Regions from separate parts of the Bacillus sp. KICET-3 genome, predicted to be linked through region 3. Evidence: a T-box and tRNA genes for the amino acid it is inferred to sense, from the RefSeq annotation. Region 3 holds a T-box; the other regions hold tRNA genes.

Region 1 (5,157 bases), 1.7 Mb from region 3:
CATGTGTCGCCACACTTCCACCTCAGACCTATCAACCTGATCATCTTTCAGGGATCTTACTTCCTTACGGAATGGGAAATCTCATCTTGAGGGGGGCTTCATGCTTAGATGCTTTCAGCACTTATCCCGTCCGCACATAGCTACCCAGCGATGCCCTTGGCAGAACAACTGGTACACCAGCGGTGCGTCCATCCCGGTCCTCTCGTACTAAGGACAGCTCCTCTCAAATTTCCTGCGCCCGCGACGGATAGGGACCGAACTGTCTCACGACGTTCTGAACCCAGCTCGCGTACCGCTTTAATGGGCGAACAGCCCAACCCTTGGGACCGACTACAGCCCCAGGATGCGATGAGCCGACATCGAGGTGCCAAACCTCCCCGTCGATGTGGACTCTTGGGGGAGATAAGCCTGTTATCCCCGGGGTAGCTTTTATCCGTTGAGCGATGGCCCTTCCATGCGGAACCACCGGATCACTAAGCCCGACTTTCGTCCCTGCTCGACTTGTAGGTCTCGCAGTCAAGCTCCCTTGTGCCTTTACACTCTGCGAATGATTTCCAACCATTCTGAGGGAACCTTTGGGCGCCTCCGTTACCTTTTAGGAGGCGACCGCCCCAGTCAAACTGCCCACCTGACACTGTCTCCCTGCCCGATAAGGGCAGCGGGTTAGAAGGTCAATACAGCCAGGGTAGTATCCCACCGATGCCTCCACCGAAGCTGGCGCTCCGGTTTCCAAGGCTCCTACCTATCCTGTACAAGCTGTACCAACATTCAATATCAGGCTGCAGTAAAGCTCCACGGGGTCTTTCCGTCCTGTCGCGGGTAACCTGCATCTTCACAGGTACTATAATTTCACCGAGTCTCTCGTTGAGACAGTGCCCAGATCGTTGCGCCTTTCGTGCGGGTCGGAACTTACCCGACAAGGAATTTCGCTACCTTAGGACCGTTATAGTTACGGCCGCCGTTTACTGGGGCTTCAATTCGCACCTTCGCATACGCTAAGCGCTCCTCTTAACCTTCCAGCACCGGGCAGGCGTCAGCCCCTATACTTCGCCTTGCGGCTTCGCAGAGACCTGTGTTTTTGCTAAACAGTCGCCTGGGCCTATTCACTGCGGCTCTCTCGGGCTTGCACCCTAACAGAGCACCCCTTCTCCCGAAGTTACGGGGTCATTTTGCCGAGTTCCTTAACGAGAGTTCTCTCGATCACCTTAGGATTCTCTCCTCGCCTACCTGTGTCGGTTTGCGGTACGGGCACCTCTCACCTCGCTAGAGGCTTTTCTTGGCAGTGTGGAATCAGGAACTTCGCTACTATATTTCACTCGCCATCACAGCTCAGCCTTATATGGGAAACGGATTTGCCTATTTCCCAGCCTAACTGCTTGGACGCGGATATCCAATACCGCGCTTACCCTATCCTCCTGCGTCCCCCCATTGCTCAAATGGTGAGGAGGTGGTACAGGAATATCAACCTGTTATCCATCGCCTACGCCTTTCGGCCTCGGCTTAGGTCCCGACTAACCCTGAGCGGACGAGCCTTCCTCAGGAAACCTTAGGCATTCGGTGGAGGGGATTCTCACCCCTCTTTCGCTACTCATACCGGCATTCTCACTTCTAAGCGCTCCACGAGTCCTTCCGGTCTCGCTTCACAGCCCTTAGAACGCTCTCCTACCACTGTTCGCAAGAACAGTCCGCAGCTTCGGTGATACGTTTAGCCCCGGTACATTTTCGGCGCAGAGTCACTCGACCAGTGAGCTATTACGCACTCTTTAAATGGTGGCTGCTTCTAAGCCAACATCCTGGTTGTCTAAGCAACTCCACATCCTTTTCCACTTAACGTATACTTTGGGACCTTAGCTGGCGGTCTGGGCTGTTTCCCTTTCGACTACGGATCTTATCACTCGCAGTCTGACTCCCAAGGATAAGTCTTTGGCATTCGGAGTTTGACTGAATTCGGTAACCCGGTAGGGGCCCCTAGTCCAATCAGTGCTCTACCTCCAAGACTCTTACCTTGAGGCTAGCCCTAAAGCTATTTCGGAGAGAACCAGCTATCTCCAGGTTCGATTGGCATTTCACCCCTACCCACACCTCATCCCCGCACTTTTCAACGTGCGTGGGTTCGGGCCTCCATTCAGTGTTACCTGAACTTCACCCTGGACATGGGTAGATCACCTGGTTTCGGGTCTACGACCACGTACTCATGCGCCCTATTCAGACTCGCTTTCGCTGCGGCTCCGTCTTTTCAAACTTAACCTTGCACGGGATCGTAACTCGCCGGTTCATTCTACAAAAGGCACGCCATCACCCGTTAACGGGCTCTGACTACTTGTAGGCACACGGTTTCAGGATCTCTTTCACTCCCCTTCCGGGGTGCTTTTCACCTTTCCCTCACGGTACTGGTTCACTATCGGTCACTAGGGAGTATTTAGCCTTGGGAGATGGTCCTCCCGGATTCCGACGGAATTTCACGTGTTCCGCCGTACTCAGGATCCACTCAGGAGAGAACGAAGTTTTGACTACAGGGCTGTTACCTCCTATGGCGGGCCTTTCCAGACCTCTTCATCTACCCCGTTCTTTTGTAACTCCGTATAGAGTGTCCTACAACCCCAAGAGGCAAGCCTCTTGGTTTGGGCTGTTCCCGTTTCGCTCGCCGCTACTCAGGGAATCGCATTTGCTTTCTCTTCCTCCGGGTACTTAGATGTTTCAGTTCCCCGGGTCTGCCTTCTCATACCCTATGAATTCAGATATGGATACTGCTCCATTACGAGCAGTGGGTTTCCCCATTCGGAAATCTCCGGATCAAAGCTTGCTTACAGCTCCCCGAAGCATATCGGTGTTCGTCCCGTCCTTCATCGGCTCCTAGTGCCAAGGCATCCACCGTGCGCCCTTTCTAACTTAACCGTTAAAAAAGAATCACTAATAATAAGGATCGCCGATTAACATCACCACATCCTGTGGTAACATCGGCATGACTTGCATCGCGCAAGCCTTTGTGAATGTCTACTTTCGTTATCTAGTTTTCAAAGAACACGTTGGTGGAGCCTAGCGGGATCGAACCGCTGACCTCCTGCGTGCAAAGCAGGCGCTCTCCCAGCTGAGCTAAGGCCCCGTGTCATGTAAGATGGTGGGCCTGAGTGGACTCGAACCACCGACCTCACGCTTATCAGGCGTGCGCTCTAACCAGCTGAGCTACAGGCCCATCTTTTTATATATTCATTTGAAGGAAAAGAAGTTCCTTCAAAACTAAACAAGATCCAAACGCACCTGTCTATAAGACCGCGAGGTCTTATATTCCGTATAATATCCTTAGAAAGGAGGTGATCCAGCCGCACCTTCCGATACGGCTACCTTGTTACGACTTCACCCCAATCATCTGTCCCACCTTCGGCGGCTGGCTCCAAAAGGTTACCTCACCGACTTCGGGTGTTACAAACTCTCGTGGTGTGACGGGCGGTGTGTACAAGGCCCGGGAACGTATTCACCGCGGCATGCTGATCCGCGATTACTAGCGATTCCAGCTTCACGCAGTCGAGTTGCAGACTGCGATCCGAACTGAGAGCAGATTTGTGGGATTGGCTTAGCCTCGCGGCTTCGCTGCCCTTTGTTCTGCCCATTGTAGCACGTGTGTAGCCCAGGTCATAAGGGGCATGATGATTTGACGTCATCCCCACCTTCCTCCGGTTTGTCACCGGCAGTCACCTTAGAGTGCCCAACTGAATGCTGGCAACTAAGATCAAGGGTTGCGCTCGTTGCGGGACTTAACCCAACATCTCACGACACGAGCTGACGACAACCATGCACCACCTGTCACTCTGCCCCCGAAGGGGAAGCCCTATCTCTAGGGGTGTCAGAGGATGTCAAGACCTGGTAAGGTTCTTCGCGTTGCTTCGAATTAAACCACATGCTCCACCGCTTGTGCGGGCCCCCGTCAATTCCTTTGAGTTTCAGTCTTGCGACCGTACTCCCCAGGCGGAGTGCTTAATGCGTTTGCTGCAGCACTAAAGGGCGGAAACCCTCTAACACTTAGCACTCATCGTTTACGGCGTGGACTACCAGGGTATCTAATCCTGTTCGCTCCCCACGCTTTCGCGCCTCAGCGTCAGTTACAGACCAGAGAGTCGCCTTCGCCACTGGTGTTCCTCCACATCTCTACGCATTTCACCGCTACACGTGGAATTCCACTCTCCTCTTCTGCACTCAAGTTCCCCAGTTTCCAATGACCCTCCCCGGTTGAGCCGGGGGCTTTCACATCAGACTTAAGAAACCGCCTGCGCGCGCTTTACGCCCAATAATTCCGGACAACGCTTGCCACCTACGTATTACCGCGGCTGCTGGCACGTAGTTAGCCGTGGCTTTCTGGTTAGGTACCGTCAAGGCACCGCCCTGTTCGAACGGTACTTGTTCTTCCCTAACAACAGAGTTTTACGATCCGAAAACCTTCATCACTCACGCGGCGTTGCTCCGTCAGACTTTCGTCCATTGCGGAAGATTCCCTACTGCTGCCTCCCGTAGGAGTCTGGGCCGTGTCTCAGTCCCAGTGTGGCCGATCACCCTCTCAGGTCGGCTACGCATCGTCGCCTTGGTGAGCCGTTACCTCACCAACTAGCTAATGCGCCGCGGGTCCATCTGTAAGTGGTAGCTAAAAGCCACCTTTTATAATTGAACCATGCGGTTCAATCAAGCATCCGGTATTAGCCCCGGTTTCCCGGAGTTATCCCAGTCTTACAGGCAGGTTACCCACGTGTTACTCACCCGTCCGCCGCTAACCTAAGGGAGCAAGCTCCCGTCGGTTCGCTCGACTTGCATGTATTAGGCACGCCGCCAGCGTTCGTCCTGAGCCAGGATCAAACTCTCCATGAAATAATGGAGCGCAGATTAAGTTCGTCACATCCTGTGACAACATCTGCATGACCTGCATCGTGCAGGCCCCTGACTACGCACATATTCATGTGCGATTTATTTAATGAATTAACAGGTACGTTTTGTCTTGTTTAGTTTTCAAAGAACTTCATTGCCGCTTTCGAAGCGACTTTAATATAATAACATTTATCCAAGATGTCGTCAATAACTTTTTTCAAAAAAATAATTCGTCATCAGCGACGAATATAAATTTAACACCTCAGAAGACAAATGTCAACAAAAAATTATACCATAATAAATTGT
Region 2 (5,157 bases), 1.7 Mb from region 3:
AACCTGCAAAATTACGGAAAACAACGGACCTCTTGTTACGGTTAAAGCGACAAGAGGAGAGGAAGATTTAATGATTATCACCGCCAGCGGTGTCATCATTCGGATGGACATTAATGATATTTCCGTAACAGGACGGGTTACGCAGGGTGTCCGCCTCATTCGCTTAGGAGACCAGGAGCATGTTGCTACTGTCGCTTTGGTTGAAAAAGATGAGGAAAACGAGACGGAAACAGATGATCATGAAGAAAATGAAGCTTAAATGAAAGTGCAGCCTCAGGGCTGCGCTTTTTTTATAGATTGCCTCGAAATGTCTTGAAGAATACCTTTTCTATCACTGAATAATGTGTTATAATCTTTCTTGGCCGCTTATGAAAAGCAAACAATAAATTTTTTGAAAAAAAGTATTGACCGCTTGTCTATAAAATGTTATATTTAAGTGGTCGCTTTGAGAGCGGCAATGAAGTTCTTTGAAAACTAAACAAGACAAAACGTACCTGTTAATTCATTAAATAAATCGCACATGTGAATGTGCGTAGTCAGGGGCCTGCACGATGCAGGTCATGCAGATGTTGTCACAGGATGTGACGAACTTAATCTGCGCTCCATTATTTCATGGAGAGTTTGATCCTGGCTCAGGACGAACGCTGGCGGCGTGCCTAATACATGCAAGTCGAGCGAACCGACGGGAGCTTGCTCCCTTAGGTTAGCGGCGGACGGGTGAGTAACACGTGGGTAACCTGCCTGTAAGACTGGGATAACTCCGGGAAACCGGGGCTAATACCGGATGCTTGATTGAACCGCATGGTTCAATTATAAAAGGTGGCTTTTAGCTACCACTTACAGATGGACCCGCGGCGCATTAGCTAGTTGGTGAGGTAACGGCTCACCAAGGCGACGATGCGTAGCCGACCTGAGAGGGTGATCGGCCACACTGGGACTGAGACACGGCCCAGACTCCTACGGGAGGCAGCAGTAGGGAATCTTCCGCAATGGACGAAAGTCTGACGGAGCAACGCCGCGTGAGTGATGAAGGTTTTCGGATCGTAAAACTCTGTTGTTAGGGAAGAACAAGTACCGTTCGAACAGGGCGGTGCCTTGACGGTACCTAACCAGAAAGCCACGGCTAACTACGTGCCAGCAGCCGCGGTAATACGTAGGTGGCAAGCGTTGTCCGGAATTATTGGGCGTAAAGCGCGCGCAGGCGGTTTCTTAAGTCTGATGTGAAAGCCCCCGGCTCAACCGGGGAGGGTCATTGGAAACTGGGGAACTTGAGTGCAGAAGAGGAGAGTGGAATTCCACGTGTAGCGGTGAAATGCGTAGAGATGTGGAGGAACACCAGTGGCGAAGGCGACTCTCTGGTCTGTAACTGACGCTGAGGCGCGAAAGCGTGGGGAGCGAACAGGATTAGATACCCTGGTAGTCCACGCCGTAAACGATGAGTGCTAAGTGTTAGAGGGTTTCCGCCCTTTAGTGCTGCAGCAAACGCATTAAGCACTCCGCCTGGGGAGTACGGTCGCAAGACTGAAACTCAAAGGAATTGACGGGGGCCCGCACAAGCGGTGGAGCATGTGGTTTAATTCGAAGCAACGCGAAGAACCTTACCAGGTCTTGACATCCTCTGACACCCCTAGAGATAGGGCTTCCCCTTCGGGGGCAGAGTGACAGGTGGTGCATGGTTGTCGTCAGCTCGTGTCGTGAGATGTTGGGTTAAGTCCCGCAACGAGCGCAACCCTTGATCTTAGTTGCCAGCATTCAGTTGGGCACTCTAAGGTGACTGCCGGTGACAAACCGGAGGAAGGTGGGGATGACGTCAAATCATCATGCCCCTTATGACCTGGGCTACACACGTGCTACAATGGGCAGAACAAAGGGCAGCGAAGCCGCGAGGCTAAGCCAATCCCACAAATCTGCTCTCAGTTCGGATCGCAGTCTGCAACTCGACTGCGTGAAGCTGGAATCGCTAGTAATCGCGGATCAGCATGCCGCGGTGAATACGTTCCCGGGCCTTGTACACACCGCCCGTCACACCACGAGAGTTTGTAACACCCGAAGTCGGTGAGGTAACCTTTTGGAGCCAGCCGCCGAAGGTGGGACAGATGATTGGGGTGAAGTCGTAACAAGGTAGCCGTATCGGAAGGTGCGGCTGGATCACCTCCTTTCTAAGGATATTATACGGAATATAAGACCTCGCGGTCTTATAGACAGGTGCGTTTGGATCTTGTTTAGTTTTGAAGGAACTTCTTTTCCTTCAAATGAATATATAAAAAGATGGGCCTGTAGCTCAGCTGGTTAGAGCGCACGCCTGATAAGCGTGAGGTCGGTGGTTCGAGTCCACTCAGGCCCACCATCTTACATGACACGGGGCCTTAGCTCAGCTGGGAGAGCGCCTGCTTTGCACGCAGGAGGTCAGCGGTTCGATCCCGCTAGGCTCCACCAACGTGTTCTTTGAAAACTAGATAACGAAAGTAGACATTCACAAAGGCTTGCGCGATGCAAGTCATGCCGATGTTACCACAGGATGTGGTGATGTTAATCGGCGATCCTTATTATTAGTGATTCTTTTTTAACGGTTAAGTTAGAAAGGGCGCACGGTGGATGCCTTGGCACTAGGAGCCGATGAAGGACGGGACGAACACCGATATGCTTCGGGGAGCTGTAAGCAAGCTTTGATCCGGAGATTTCCGAATGGGGAAACCCACTGCTCGTAATGGAGCAGTATCCATATCTGAATTCATAGGGTATGAGAAGGCAGACCCGGGGAACTGAAACATCTAAGTACCCGGAGGAAGAGAAAGCAAATGCGATTCCCTGAGTAGCGGCGAGCGAAACGGGAACAGCCCAAACCAAGAGGCTTGCCTCTTGGGGTTGTAGGACACTCTATACGGAGTTACAAAAGAACGGGGTAGATGAAGAGGTCTGGAAAGGCCCGCCATAGGAGGTAACAGCCCTGTAGTCAAAACTTCGTTCTCTCCTGAGTGGATCCTGAGTACGGCGGAACACGTGAAATTCCGTCGGAATCCGGGAGGACCATCTCCCAAGGCTAAATACTCCCTAGTGACCGATAGTGAACCAGTACCGTGAGGGAAAGGTGAAAAGCACCCCGGAAGGGGAGTGAAAGAGATCCTGAAACCGTGTGCCTACAAGTAGTCAGAGCCCGTTAACGGGTGATGGCGTGCCTTTTGTAGAATGAACCGGCGAGTTACGATCCCGTGCAAGGTTAAGTTTGAAAAGACGGAGCCGCAGCGAAAGCGAGTCTGAATAGGGCGCATGAGTACGTGGTCGTAGACCCGAAACCAGGTGATCTACCCATGTCCAGGGTGAAGTTCAGGTAACACTGAATGGAGGCCCGAACCCACGCACGTTGAAAAGTGCGGGGATGAGGTGTGGGTAGGGGTGAAATGCCAATCGAACCTGGAGATAGCTGGTTCTCTCCGAAATAGCTTTAGGGCTAGCCTCAAGGTAAGAGTCTTGGAGGTAGAGCACTGATTGGACTAGGGGCCCCTACCGGGTTACCGAATTCAGTCAAACTCCGAATGCCAAAGACTTATCCTTGGGAGTCAGACTGCGAGTGATAAGATCCGTAGTCGAAAGGGAAACAGCCCAGACCGCCAGCTAAGGTCCCAAAGTATACGTTAAGTGGAAAAGGATGTGGAGTTGCTTAGACAACCAGGATGTTGGCTTAGAAGCAGCCACCATTTAAAGAGTGCGTAATAGCTCACTGGTCGAGTGACTCTGCGCCGAAAATGTACCGGGGCTAAACGTATCACCGAAGCTGCGGACTGTTCTTGCGAACAGTGGTAGGAGAGCGTTCTAAGGGCTGTGAAGCGAGACCGGAAGGACTCGTGGAGCGCTTAGAAGTGAGAATGCCGGTATGAGTAGCGAAAGAGGGGTGAGAATCCCCTCCACCGAATGCCTAAGGTTTCCTGAGGAAGGCTCGTCCGCTCAGGGTTAGTCGGGACCTAAGCCGAGGCCGAAAGGCGTAGGCGATGGATAACAGGTTGATATTCCTGTACCACCTCCTCACCATTTGAGCAATGGGGGGACGCAGGAGGATAGGGTAAGCGCGGTATTGGATATCCGCGTCCAAGCAGTTAGGCTGGGAAATAGGCAAATCCGTTTCCCATATAAGGCTGAGCTGTGATGGCGAGTGAAATATAGTAGCGAAGTTCCTGATTCCACACTGCCAAGAAAAGCCTCTAGCGAGGTGAGAGGTGCCCGTACCGCAAACCGACACAGGTAGGCGAGGAGAGAATCCTAAGGTGATCGAGAGAACTCTCGTTAAGGAACTCGGCAAAATGACCCCGTAACTTCGGGAGAAGGGGTGCTCTGTTAGGGTGCAAGCCCGAGAGAGCCGCAGTGAATAGGCCCAGGCGACTGTTTAGCAAAAACACAGGTCTCTGCGAAGCCGCAAGGCGAAGTATAGGGGCTGACGCCTGCCCGGTGCTGGAAGGTTAAGAGGAGCGCTTAGCGTATGCGAAGGTGCGAATTGAAGCCCCAGTAAACGGCGGCCGTAACTATAACGGTCCTAAGGTAGCGAAATTCCTTGTCGGGTAAGTTCCGACCCGCACGAAAGGCGCAACGATCTGGGCACTGTCTCAACGAGAGACTCGGTGAAATTATAGTACCTGTGAAGATGCAGGTTACCCGCGACAGGACGGAAAGACCCCGTGGAGCTTTACTGCAGCCTGATATTGAATGTTGGTACAGCTTGTACAGGATAGGTAGGAGCCTTGGAAACCGGAGCGCCAGCTTCGGTGGAGGCATCGGTGGGATACTACCCTGGCTGTATTGACCTTCTAACCCGCTGCCCTTATCGGGCAGGGAGACAGTGTCAGGTGGGCAGTTTGACTGGGGCGGTCGCCTCCTAAAAGGTAACGGAGGCGCCCAAAGGTTCCCTCAGAATGGTTGGAAATCATTCGCAGAGTGTAAAGGCACAAGGGAGCTTGACTGCGAGACCTACAAGTCGAGCAGGGACGAAAGTCGGGCTTAGTGATCCGGTGGTTCCGCATGGAAGGGCCATCGCTCAACGGATAAAAGCTACCCCGGGGATAACAGGCTTATCTCCCCCAAGAGTCCACATCGACGGGGAGGTTTGGCACCTCGATGTCGGCTCATCGCATCCTGGGGCTGTAGTCGGTCCCAAGGGTTGGGCTGTTC
Region 3 (5,157 bases):
ACGACAATTTTCCCTGTCTCAAACGTTTGTGCATCTTCCGGAGCTTCAGCTTCAGTACCGGCGATCGTCAATTCTGAAACGATAAAGAGCTGTTTTAGATCTTCGTTGATGGAAGACAGCAAAGTTCTTGACTGCTCGTTCGGATACAGCGTCAGGCTTGCAACGGAAGATTTTCCGATCACTTTTTCATTCCGGGCTGTTTCAAGGGCTTTTAACACGTCGTCGCGAAGCTTCATGAAGCGGTCGAATTTCTCTTCCGTCTCTTTTGCATTCGGAATGTGCTGTGTTTCAGGCATATCGGTAAGCTGAACGCTTTTTTCCGTTACAAATGTGAAATGGCTCCACATCTCATCTGCCGTATGCGCCAAGATCGGTGCGACCAGCTTGACGAGCGCGACCAATGTTTCATAAAAAACGGTCTGCATGCTGCGGCGGTCTTTATGATCGGCGTGCTCAATATAAACGACATCTTTGGCAAAATCCATATAAAACGCGCTCAGTTCAATTGCACAGAAGTTATGAACGGTATGGTAAATCACCGCAAAATCATATTCTTCATAAGCTTTTTTAACTTTTTCAATGACATTGTTCAGCTTGATCAGCATGTATTGATCGACTTCGCGAAGATCTTCTACAGCCACCGCGTCTTTTGCCGGATCAAAATCGGCAATATTCCCGTGAAGGAAGCGGAATGTATTGCGGATTTTCCGGTACACTTCAGCGACTTGCTTCAAAATCGCGTCAGATACGCGGACATCTGCTTGATAGTCGACAGAGGCAACCCACAGCCGCAAAATATCGGCTCCAAACTGATTCATGATTTTTGCCGGAACAACCACATTGCCGAGCGATTTACTCATTTTGCGGCCTTCTCCGTCAAGCGCAAATCCGTGCGACAGCACGCCTTTATATGGGGCTTTTCCAGTGACAGCGACAGCCGTTGAAATGGATGAATTAAACCAGCCGCGGTATTGGTCAGAACCTTCGAGATATAAATCCGCAGGTCTGACCAGGTCATCGCGCTCTTCCAATACAGCCTGGTGGGATGAACCGGAATCAAACCAGACGTCCATGATATCCTGTTCTTTCGTGAACTTCCCGTTCGGGCTTCCCGGATGTGTAAAGCCTTCCGGAAGCAGTTCATTCGCTTCTTTTTCAAACCAGATGTTTGACCCGTGCTCCCTGAACAAATCAGAAACGTGCTGAATCGTTTCATCGGTGATGATCGGCTCGCCGTTTTCAGCATAAAATACCGGAATCGGCACGCCCCATGCGCGCTGTCTGGAGATGCACCAGTCGCCGCGGTCGCGGATCATATTATAGAGACGCGTTTCGCCCCATTCAGGCACCCATTTTGTTTCCTTGACGGCTTCGAGCAGCTCGTTTCTGAAGTCTTTGATCGACGCGAACCATTGAGCGGTCGCCCGGAAAATCGTCGGCTTTTTCGTTCTCCAGTCATGCGGATAGGAGTGGGTGATGAAATCAAGCTTCAGCAAAGCGCCGTTTTCCTCAAGCTTTTCCGTAATCGGCTTGTTGGCCTGATCGTAGAACAGCCCTTCAAAGCCTGGCGCTTCGCTCGTCATATTTCCTTTCTCATCGACAGGGCAGAGAACGTCAAGTCCGTATTTCTGACCGATGATAAAGTCGTCTTCCCCGTGGCCCGGAGCGGTATGAACACATCCTGTGCCGGCGTCTGTCGTCACGTGCTCGCCAAGCATGACAAGTGAATCTCTTCCGTATAAAGGATGAACGGCCACAATATGCTCCAAGTCTTTTCCTTTGACGGTCTGTACAACTTCAGGATTCTCAAAGCCGACCGCTTTTGCTACGCTTTCCACCAATGCGCTTGCGATCACATAGCGGGAACCGCCTTCAGCCACGACGCTGTATTCTAAGTCGGGATGCACGGCGATTCCGAGGTTGGCCGGGATCGTCCAAGGCGTCGTCGTCCAGATAACGATTTTTTCGCCGTTTGTCAAAACGCCTTTTCCGTCCTTCACGTCAAAAGCGACATAAATGGATGGTGAGCGTTTATCCTGATACTCGATTTCCGCTTCAGCCAATGCCGATTCACTTGAAGGAGACCAGTAAACAGGCTTTAAGCCTTTGTAGATATAGCCTTTTTTCGCCATTTCGCCAAACACTTTAATTTGCTGTGCTTCAAATTCAGGCTTTAACGTGACATACGGGTTTTCCCAATCTCCTCTGACACCGAGGCGCTTAAATTGCGCTTTTTGGCCTTCGATTTGCTGCCACGCATATTCTTCGCAAAGCTTGCGGAATTCGGCTACCGTCATTTCTTTGCGCTTTACTTTTTTGTTTTTCGTCAGCGCTGTTTCGATCGGCAGTCCATGGGTATCCCAGCCGGGTACATATGGCGCGTGATAGCCGCTCATCGACCTTGAACGGACGATGAAGTCCTTCAAAACTTTGTTAAGCGCATGCCCCATGTGAATGTCACCGTTTGCGTACGGAGGGCCGTCATGCAGAACAAACATCGGCCTGCCTTCTGTCCGTTGCTGAACGAGGCGGTAGATGTCCATATCTTCCCATTTCTCCTGAATGTCAGGCTCCCGCTTCGGCAGGTTTCCTCTCATTGGAAAATCCGTCTTCGGCATTAAGAGCGTGTCTTTGTAATCCATTCCCATTCCTCCAAAACATTTTTCTAAAACAAAAAAAGCCTTTCATCCCATAAGGGACGAGAAGGCTTTGATCTCGCGGTACCACCCTTTTAGACAAGCCGAATTCGGCTTATCCTCTCAAACATCGTAACGTGACGGAACGTCCTTTCCTACTGCACGGTTCAGAAAGGAAACTCGAGGGCTGATCCACATGAATTCCGGCAATCCCAGGCTCACACCGCCCCCGGGTCGCTTCGATTGCTTTTAGGAATCGATGTCTGTCCCTCTCAAACGTTTTTCATCTCAATTATGAACGTATTATATGCGAACTGATCAGAACATGTCAAGATTGAAAGGAAAATCTATTCCCTTTCGTCCATGACTGCGTCTACTTCATACTCAAGCAAATGATCCCAGTCATCATTTTTCAGCAGGTCAAGCTGGGCTTCGATCAGCATTTGGAAGCGGGTTCTGAATACTTTTGACTGCTTTTTCAGCTCTTCGATTTCCATTGCGATCTTTCTCGATTTAGAAAGAGCTTCATTGATGATCCGGTCTGCGTTCTTCTCGGCTTCGCGGACGATGAGCTTCGCTTCTTTTTCAGAGCTTCGTTTTACGTCCTCTGCCGCTTCCTGTGCGACAAGAATCGATTTATTCAATGTCTCTTCAATCGTTGAAAAGTGTCCGAGACGCTCATCGAGTTCATTTACCTTCGCTTCAAGCTCTGTTTTTTTGCGAAGCACGATCTCGTAATCCTTTCTCACCTGGGTCAGAAATTCGTTCACTTCGTCTTCATCATAGCCGCGGAACGCTTTGGTAAATGTCTTATTATGAATGTCATTTGGCGTCAATGGCATGCTGCCCACCTCCATTATTTTCTTTATGTACAATTGTCCTATTCAACATTATAAAGCAAAATTCGACCGGGTGGAGAAAAAACTGTAAAACGGCTTATTTTTGTTTTTCAAATGTCAATCTCCACTTGCCTTTTTTCGTTTTGCCGTCAATGCTTTTCAGCGTGAAGCGCCCAAAGCCGCGAACAGACAGCTTGTCCCCTTCCGCAAGTGAATATGAGGGGTCTTCGATGACCTTCCAATTCACTTTGACGAGTCCGTTTTTGACAAGCGCCTGGGCTTTTTGCCGAGACAGTCTGCTCACTGCCGAGCAAACAGAATCAAGCCTTAAAGATGAAACTGTATCATCCATTATTTCGACATCTTGCTCCGGTACTTTAAGCTTTGACAGCGGAATTTTTTCCAGAGATACTTTCACCTTGCCGATTTGCCCGAGCTGGGAAAACACGAAATCAGCAACTTCTTCCGAACAAACAAACTGCCATATCCCGCCGGCATAGATCAGATCACCGAACTTTTGCCGCTTCAGCCCGATCCCCATTAAAGATCCTAGAAGCTCGCGATGTTCAATGGAGGCGAATTTCTGCGGATACAGCACTTCATAAGCCTGAAGCTGAAAATCTTCCGCGGACGGCTCGGCATATTCCGGATAAAGGATGGCCCGTTTTCGTTCGGCTTCAGAAAAGCCGCCGAAAAACCCAAGCTTCACCTCATCCGGCTGACCAACGAGAGAATTCAGAATCACCTGCTCCCGGGGATCCAAAAAATCGGTCAGCTTCATCCGGTATTGATCAGCCACTATTTGTTTCCATTCGAGAACCTGGTCAATGAACGGCTCTTCGTCTTTTCTGAAATGCTGGTAAATATCGCTCATTGTCTTTCCTTTCTAAGTCAACGGGCTTGGCTTAGAGCCAAGCCCCCACTTGCCAGCAAACGTTGAAGGCAACGCTTCGGCACTTTCTTCAGGCTCCGTGCCATCCTTAAAGGGACCGGAAATAGAATGTTTTAAAAAGCGCCGAGCATTCTGAAGACCGCAATAAGCCCCATATCTGCGAACCGCAGGACAAAGATCGCCACAATCGGAGAAATGTCAATCATGCCAAGCGGAGGAATGATTCTTCTGAACGGTTCAAGATAAGGCTCACAAACAGATGCCAACACTCTGCCGAATGATGTTGCTCTAGCATTCGGCACCCAGGACATAAAAATGTAAATAATAAGCGCAAACGAATAAACGGTTAAAAGCATGCTTAAAATTTTATAAATATAAAATAGGATCATCTGCGATTTACCACCTCTGGTGTTCTTCTTCTATGAGCTCGGAAATCGTGCCGGAGACATCGACGTTTTCAGGCGTGCATAAAAAGATGTCGGAGCCGATCCGCTGAATATCGCCGCCGAGGGCGTAAACCGTCCCGCTTAAGAAATCGACGATCCGTTTCGCCTGGTCATGCTGGATGCGCTGCAAGTTGACGACGACTGCGCGGCGGTTTTTAATATGATCTGCAATTTCCTGGGCTTCTGCGTACACCCGAGGCTCACTTAACACTACTTTAGAAGATTTTTGAACGCTTTGCAAACTTACTACATTCTGCTTCCCCGCCGATTTTGACTGGTAGGCGGTTCTGTCTTTTGATTCCTGTTCTTCAGGGAGCTCCTCCCTGTCTGTTTCAATATATTCG

The links. A T-box is a leader RNA that pairs with one kind of tRNA and senses whether it is charged. The one in region 3 lies ahead of ileS (isoleucine--tRNA ligase), so its partner is inferred to be a tRNA-Ile.
Region 1: it has a tRNA-Ile gene. The T-box ahead of ileS (isoleucine--tRNA ligase) is inferred to sense a tRNA for this amino acid. The anticodon was not compared.
Region 2: it has a tRNA-Ile gene. The T-box ahead of ileS (isoleucine--tRNA ligase) is inferred to sense a tRNA for this amino acid. The anticodon was not compared.

What each region holds. Positions count from the first base shown of each region.
Region 1 covers NZ_CP137345.1:34,776-39,932, reverse strand. Annotated here, with positions in the region: rRNA gene R5H20_RS00200 (23S ribosomal RNA) at 1-2,895, opposite strand, end outside; tRNA gene R5H20_RS00195 (tRNA-Ala) at 3,028-3,103, opposite strand; tRNA gene R5H20_RS00190 (tRNA-Ile) at 3,117-3,193, opposite strand; rRNA gene R5H20_RS00185 (16S ribosomal RNA) at 3,305-4,854, opposite strand; gene R5H20_RS00180 (pro-sigmaK processing inhibitor BofA family protein) at 5,139-5,157, opposite strand, start outside.
Region 2 covers NZ_CP137345.1:9,506-14,662, forward strand. Annotated here, with positions in the region: gene gyrA (DNA gyrase subunit A) at 1-259, shown strand, start outside; rRNA gene R5H20_RS00050 (16S ribosomal RNA) at 610-2,159, shown strand; tRNA gene R5H20_RS00055 (tRNA-Ile) at 2,271-2,347, shown strand; tRNA gene R5H20_RS00060 (tRNA-Ala) at 2,361-2,436, shown strand; rRNA gene R5H20_RS00065 (23S ribosomal RNA) at 2,569-5,157, shown strand, end outside.
Region 3 covers NZ_CP137345.1:1,744,069-1,749,225, reverse strand. Annotated here, with positions in the region: gene ileS (isoleucine--tRNA ligase) at 1-2,642, opposite strand, end outside; T-box leader at 2,692-2,922, opposite strand; gene R5H20_RS08840 (DivIVA domain-containing protein) at 2,984-3,478, opposite strand; gene R5H20_RS08835 (YlmH family RNA-binding protein) at 3,573-4,349, opposite strand; gene R5H20_RS08830 (YggT family protein) at 4,481-4,756, opposite strand; gene sepF (cell division protein SepF) at 4,764-5,157, opposite strand, start outside.